3 regions of the Priestia sp. VA7 genome follow, and region 2 is predicted to be linked to each of the others. Evidence: riboswitches for the same ligand, from Rfam matches in the RefSeq annotation. Region 2 holds a riboswitch; each other region holds the start of a gene.

Region 1 (2,207 bases), on a different contig from region 2:
ATTCCTGCTGCTGCATCAGTAGCTTGACCAGCATCTTTGCGATCTATCAATGTCACATCTGCTTCTGCTTTTGCTAAATGATATGCTGTAGAAGCTCCAAGTATCCCAGCTCCAACTACGATGTATGTTTTCATACCAAAACACCCTTTTCTTTCTTCTAGTATTCTCATGCTATATGTACGCAACTTTAGCATAGCAAAAAAAGAAGTCACATACTAGGTGAAGCTATTTTGAGCTTATTTTTACGTCCTTCTGCCTTTAACATATAGCTCCTTTCATCTCGTAAACAAAAGTGTTAAAAGTTCCTTTACGGAGATTATAGCAGGGTGAAGAAGGCCATAAATAGTGGTAGTACGTCTTTAACGCTGTTTCTTACGGCTTTTCTATTATAGTTTCTGAATAAAAGCGGAGAGAATAAAATTTCTATAATATGTAAATAAAAAGAAATAACCATTATTTTAAGAAGAGCGCATGCAATCTTCATTTGTATTAGTTTTCATCATCCTTGGTTTACTATTTGGCAAGTGGCGAAGGTATCAAGAATACTATCGTCACGGGGAATTTGCTTTATGAAGTGCTGCTGTTTCATCACCGCGTATGGGTATTTCACCCTGTTGGTATTGATCACCTTTTTCTACCCGATCACCTAATGGTTTCCCTTGGAATAACCTTAATTATTTATCCGTTTGTTATACCGGTTTTTTTAGGAAGGCTGCCGCTGCATGTAAGCGGTAGCCTGTGGTGGATTCTTTTGTGGGGGCTTTTATTTACTGTGATTGAGTTCATTGCTTATGTTAATCACAGTATCACTCATCATTATGGATGGTCGCTGCTGTGTTCTTTTCTCTTCAATATTGTCACGTTCTCACTTTTAATCATTCATCAGAAGACAGCACTGGCTGCTTGGATTCTATCTGGAAGCTTCATAGCTTTCTTATTTATTTTTTTTGATATTCCTATGCCTTAACTTTTCATTGACTAGACGGAGGAAAAGGAAATATAATAGGAATTACATTTAAATATAATTTTCCTCTCTGAGAATAGAGGTGCATGAAATCAAGAGTCACTTATTGGAGACTAATGGAGTCTGTGAAGATAAGTAAAAGGGATTTCGTGCCGAAGTATATAAACATCCATTGTGTTCATATACTGGTTCAGTATTGAATAAATGCTGAGCTGTCACAAACCATTTGGTTTGTGGAGAGCTATTGAAGAGATGTTGATGCCTAGAATGTAATAATACTTTATTATTATGAAACCAAGACGCGTGAACATCACTTCACGGGTCTTTTTTGTGTTTTTCTACTGACCATCAAAGTTCAAAGTTATAGTTGAATGATTTAAATGGAGGGATACGAATTATGTACTTACATGGAACGAGTAAAATTAACAGCAACAATCATTTAGAAATTGGGCAGTGCGATACGGTCGAACTGAAAAAACAATACGGCACTCCTCTATACATCTACGATCAAGAATTAATTGAAACGAAATGCAAGGCCTTCCATTCAGCCTTTCGAAGAAGCGGATTTTCATATCAAATCGCCTATGCAGGGAAAGCATTTCTTTGTATGGAAATGGCTAGCCTTTTAACGAAGCTTGATATGTCACTAGATGTGGTCTCAGGAGGCGAATTATTTACAGCGCTTGAAGCTGGATATCCAGCTGAACGCATTCATTTTCACGGAAATAATAAAACGATTGAAGAAATGGAAATGGCTCTTGATGCAAATATTGGCTGTTTTGTTGTTGATAACTTTACCGAACTTGAAGTTTTGCATGCCTTAGCAGCTGAGCGCAAACAGAAAGCATCTATTCTTCTGCGTGTTACTCCAGGGATTGAAGCCCATACACATGAATATATTATGACCGGACAGGAAGATTCCAAGTTTGGATTTGGTCTTTCCAATGACCAAGCCATGAAAGCGGTAAGTTCTGCGTTAGAAAAGCCTTACTACGATCTTTTAGGCATTCATTGTCATATTGGTTCGCAAATTTTTGAAGTAGATGGTTTTTCTCGCGCCATTGATATTTTAACTGATTTCTTATTCAGCATTCGTGATAAAATGGAATTTGAAGTAAAAGTTTTAAACGTAGGTGGTGGTTTTGGTATTCGTTATACCGAAAGCGACTCTCCTCTTCCAGTTGAGTATTATGTAGATGCACTGACAGAAAAGCTAAGCCGCACGTTAACTGAACAGAATTAT
Region 2 (2,207 bases):
AAACATCTGTCTTCACAGGTGTTTTTTATTTTGAGAAAATATATTATTTGTATACAAACTAAGTTTTATTTTACTTCTAGTAGGGGAATAAAATAGTAAATTAAATCGGAGAGGATGAGGGATTTATGATAGAGATGGAGGTAAAGAACCTTCAAAGGTCAGAAACTAAATTTAGAAAGGCTGAGTCAGAATACTTAAATAAGGCAATCGAAGAATATTTCGTTCGTCGTACATACCATAATGCACCAGTAGTTGATGCACTTCGATATGTACTAACGATTGATAATAAAAGGGAACGTTTAGAAAGTGCCGTTGAACTTTTTGGAGATAATATCAAAGAAGTAAATAACCAAGATATTATAAACTATTTAAACCAATGTAGATGTTATAAGGAAATAAGAGATACAGTCTAAATTTGATGCTATCTTATGAAAAAATTTATAGTTCATAAATAACCAAAAGAGGATTGGAGATATGAACTATAAACAAAAGGATTATTATATTAGCGCAAAAGAAAATGAATATTATAAAGTACTAAATGTAGTCGATTGGATTTGAGTCAATAATCCGGAGGCATTCTCTCAAAAATAAGGGTAAGGACTTAATTACATGGTGTCCATAAAATTATACTTAAATGATTCTTGCGTGAAAGGAAATTTACTGTTATATTAAATTCAATTAAATATTTTCTTATTTCAATATTTTTTGAAGTGAGGATAGAGGTGCAAAGATCATAAGTATACAATTTGAGGAGAATGAGATCCAATGACAATTGTGGAAAGGGGTATTTGCCGAAGCTGAAAGAATCTCATGTTCTTGAAGCTGGTTCTGCTGTTGAATAAATACAGAACTGTCATATGGGAAACTGTATGGAGGGCTATCTTACGCACGGAAACTATTTTTGATAAATATTGTTTCTACTGCAGCAACGAATCCCTCGTTGCTGCTTTTTTGCGTTTCTTATGAATGGCTCTGACCCCTCTAATTTTAAAAATTTTATAAAGGGTGTGTAGTTATGAATTTTGGCCAAGTATTAACAGCAATGGTTACCCCGTTTGATCAGAATGGCGAAATTGACTTTAACGCGACGAAAACGTTGGTTGAGCATTTAATTACAAATGGCACAGACGGCTTAGTTGTAGCTGGTACAACTGGAGAGTCTCCAACATTAACCACAGAAGAAAAAATTGAATTATTCAAATGTGTTGTAGAAGCTGCTGCTGGAAGAGTCCACGTCATCGCTGGAACTGGCTCAAACAACACGCAAGCTTCGATGAGCTTAACGAAACTTGCAGAGGAAACAGGAGTCGATGGTATTATGCTCGTTGCTCCATACTATAATAAGCCGTCTCAAGAAGGCTTGTACCAGCATTTTAAAACGATTGCCGAATCAACCTCTCTACCAGTTATGCTTTATAATATCCCAGGGCGAAGCATAGTTAACATTTCTGTTGAAACAGTTGTTCGTCTATCAGAGATCCCTAATGTTGTGTCAATTAAGGAAGCAAGTGGCAACTTGGATGCCATGGCAGAGATTATTAGCAAAACACCTAGCGACTTTACACTATACAGCGGCGATGATGGGTTAACAATACCAGTATTAGCAATTGGCGGGGCAGGAGTTATTTCAGTTGCTTCCCACATCATTGGCAATGATATGCAAGAAATGATTAATGCCTTCAAAAATGGCGATGTCCAAAAAGCTGCTGCTACACATCGCAATCTGCTTCCAATTATGAGAGCATTATTTATTGCGCCAAGTCCTTCACCAGTAAAAGCTGCATTAAATCTAAATGGAATACAAGTTGGCGGTGTTCGTTTGCCAATGGTTCCTTTAAGTAATAAAGAGCAAAGTGCACTAGAAAAAGTTCTGCAAGCTAGCGGCATTAACGCTACCTGTTGAAATAAATAAAAACAGGTTAGGAGAGAGAGCATAGCTAAAACGACCGATTCAATCGATACATTAAGGCAAGATTGGTACCCAAAGCTCAAGATGGATGAATCATCATTTAGCTAACTTCTAAAAATAGAAAAACTCCCTTAACGCATTGGGGGAGTTTTTCTGTTTTTTTATGTATGTATACTATATACATCTTCAGTTGCCATCCAGAGGGAGACCCATTTCACTATATGTTCATTCTTCTGTCGGTATTGGTGCAAGAACTTATATCTTAGTCAACACGATTCCGCATAGAGTAAGAATAATT
Region 3 (2,207 bases), on a different contig from region 2:
TGAAAAATTCTATTTAATTGAACGAGATGAAGAGCGCACGGTTGGCGCAGTTGAACGGTTAGGAGAAGAGCTTGGAATTGCCGTTCCTTATCGGATCGAAGCATTTGATAATTCAAATATTCAAGGGACAGATCCCGTTTCTGCGATGATTGTTTTTGTTGATGGGAAACCGGAAAAGAAAGAATATCGCAAATATAAAATTAAGACGGTAAAGGGACCAGATGATTACAGTTCCATGAGAGAAGTCGTTCGCAGACGGTATTCCAGAGCGTTAAAAGAGGGTCTTCCGCTTCCAGATTTAATTGTTGTAGATGGAGGCAAAGGGCATTTAGCTGCAGTACAGGACGTTCTCGAAAATGAATTGGGACTTTTAGTGCCTACAGCAGGTCTTGTCAAAGATGATAAGCACAGAACCTCCAACCTGATGATTGGTGAGCCTCCTCAAATCATACCGCTTGAACGCAATAGTCAAGAATTTTATTTGCTTCAGCGAATTCAAGATGAAGTTCACCGCTTTGCGATTACCTTCCACCGTCAAGTGCGCTCTAAGTCTGCTTTTCAGTCTGTTCTGGACGATATTCCGGGAGTGGGCGAAAAGCGTAAAAAAGCTTTGTTAAAGTATTTTGGTTCCGTGAAAAAATTGAAAGAAGCAACGGTTGATGATATTCGAAATTCAGGTGTTCCTCAAAACATCGCTGAAAAAATTTATGAAACATTGCAAAAATAGTCTTGAAATAATAGAAAATATTTGATAAGCTATTAACTAATTTCATACGACACTTCATCAAATGAAGTGAAGATAGAGGTGCAAATTTAATCAGTACGTATCAGGAAGGGTATGAGCTCTTATGAATGATGCGGAAAGGGAAATTTGCCGAAGTGAACATTACCTCATAGTAATGATTGCTGGTTCTGCGTTGAATAAACGTAGGATTGTCAAGATGTAGATTCTTGGAGAGCTATCTCACGGCAGTGGACGGTTATATTTTATAATTTTCGTTCGTTAAGCAATGAGAGCTCATCTCATTGCTTTTTTTATTGTCTGAGTAAAAAAATTTAGCTTCTCATCATCCTGCATATGCAAATTTATTGAAAAGGAATGAACAAAATTATGGCATTAATCGTTCAAAAATTTGGTGGAACATCTGTTGGTTCTGTTGAACGTATCCAAAATGTAGCAAACCGTGTTATTCAAGAAGCAGAGCGCGGTAACCAAGTAGTAGTTGTTGTATCGGCAATGGGCAAAACTACAGATGCACTGGTGAAATTAGCAAGTGATATTACGGACAGTCCAAGCAAACGCGAAATGGATATGCTTCTTACAACTGGAGAACAAGTAACGATTTCCCTGTTAACAATGGCCCTTCAATATAAAGGGTATGAAGCAACTTCGCTAACAGGTTGGCAAGCTGGTATCCAGACGGAAGCAGTTCACAGCAATGCACGAATCCAGCACATTGACACGACTCGTATTCAAAGCCAATTAGATAGAGGCCGAATCGTAGTAGTAGCTGGATTCCAAGGCTGTTCAGAAGATGGAAGCATTACAACATTAGGTCGAGGCGGCTCTGACACGACGGCAGTAGCTCTTGCCGCAGCATTAAAAGCTGCAAAATGTGATATTTATACAGACGTAACAGGAGTGTTTACGACAGATCCGCGCTATGTAGAAGATGCTCGTAAGCTTCACTCTATTTCATATGACGAAATGTTAGAATTAGCTAATTTGGGAGCAGGGGTGCTGCATCCGCGCGCTGTTGAGTTTGCAAAAAATTATCAGGTACCGCTAGAAGTGCGTTCAAGCTTAGAAAACGAGAATGGAACGATTGTTGAGGAGGAAGTTTCAATGGAACAAAACTTGGTCGTAAGAGGAATTGCGTTTGAAGATAATATTTCACGAGTAACAATTGAAGGGTTAAACAACGAGTTGCAAACTCTTTCTACTATTTTTACAGCATTAGCAAAAGAACAGTTAAATGTGGACATTATTATTCAAAACGTAACCGCTAATAATCGTCTCTCTATCTCATTTTCTATTAAAACCGTAGACGTAGACGCCGCTCTTGCCGTCTTAAAAGAGTATAAATCTACTTTAGGATATACGCGTATTGAACATGAAAGCGGTCTGGCTAAAGTATCAATTGTTGGCTCTGGCATGATTTCTAATCCAGGCGTTGCAGCGGAAATGTTTGAAGTGCTGGCAGGAG

The links. Region 2 has a riboswitch for lysine ahead of dapA (4-hydroxy-tetrahydrodipicolinate synthase). Riboswitches for the same ligand answer to the same signal wherever they lie in the genome.
Region 1: it holds a riboswitch for lysine, as region 2 does, so the genes downstream of both, lysA (diaminopimelate decarboxylase) here and dapA (4-hydroxy-tetrahydrodipicolinate synthase) in region 2, are expected to answer to the same signal.
Region 3: it holds a riboswitch for lysine, as region 2 does, so the genes downstream of both, AC0C45_RS00970 (aspartate kinase) here and dapA (4-hydroxy-tetrahydrodipicolinate synthase) in region 2, are expected to answer to the same signal.

The regions. Positions count from the first base shown of each region.
Region 1 covers NZ_JBVQPN010000004.1:646,328-648,534, reverse strand. The annotation lists gene AC0C45_RS21140 (NAD(P)/FAD-dependent oxidoreductase) at 1-134, opposite strand, end outside; gene AC0C45_RS21135 (hypothetical protein) at 518-967, shown strand; lysine riboswitch at 1,034-1,216, shown strand; gene lysA (diaminopimelate decarboxylase) at 1,362-2,207, shown strand, end outside.
Region 2 covers NZ_JBVQPN010000002.1:1,078,413-1,080,619, forward strand. The annotation lists gene AC0C45_RS11975 (hypothetical protein) at 126-413, shown strand; lysine riboswitch at 710-888, shown strand; gene dapA (4-hydroxy-tetrahydrodipicolinate synthase) at 1,016-1,903, shown strand; gene AC0C45_RS11985 (DMT family transporter) at 2,165-2,207, opposite strand, start outside.
Region 3 covers NZ_JBVQPN010000001.1:179,440-181,646, forward strand. The annotation lists gene uvrC (excinuclease ABC subunit UvrC) at 1-727, shown strand, start outside; lysine riboswitch at 793-970, shown strand; gene AC0C45_RS00970 (aspartate kinase) at 1,112-2,207, shown strand, end outside.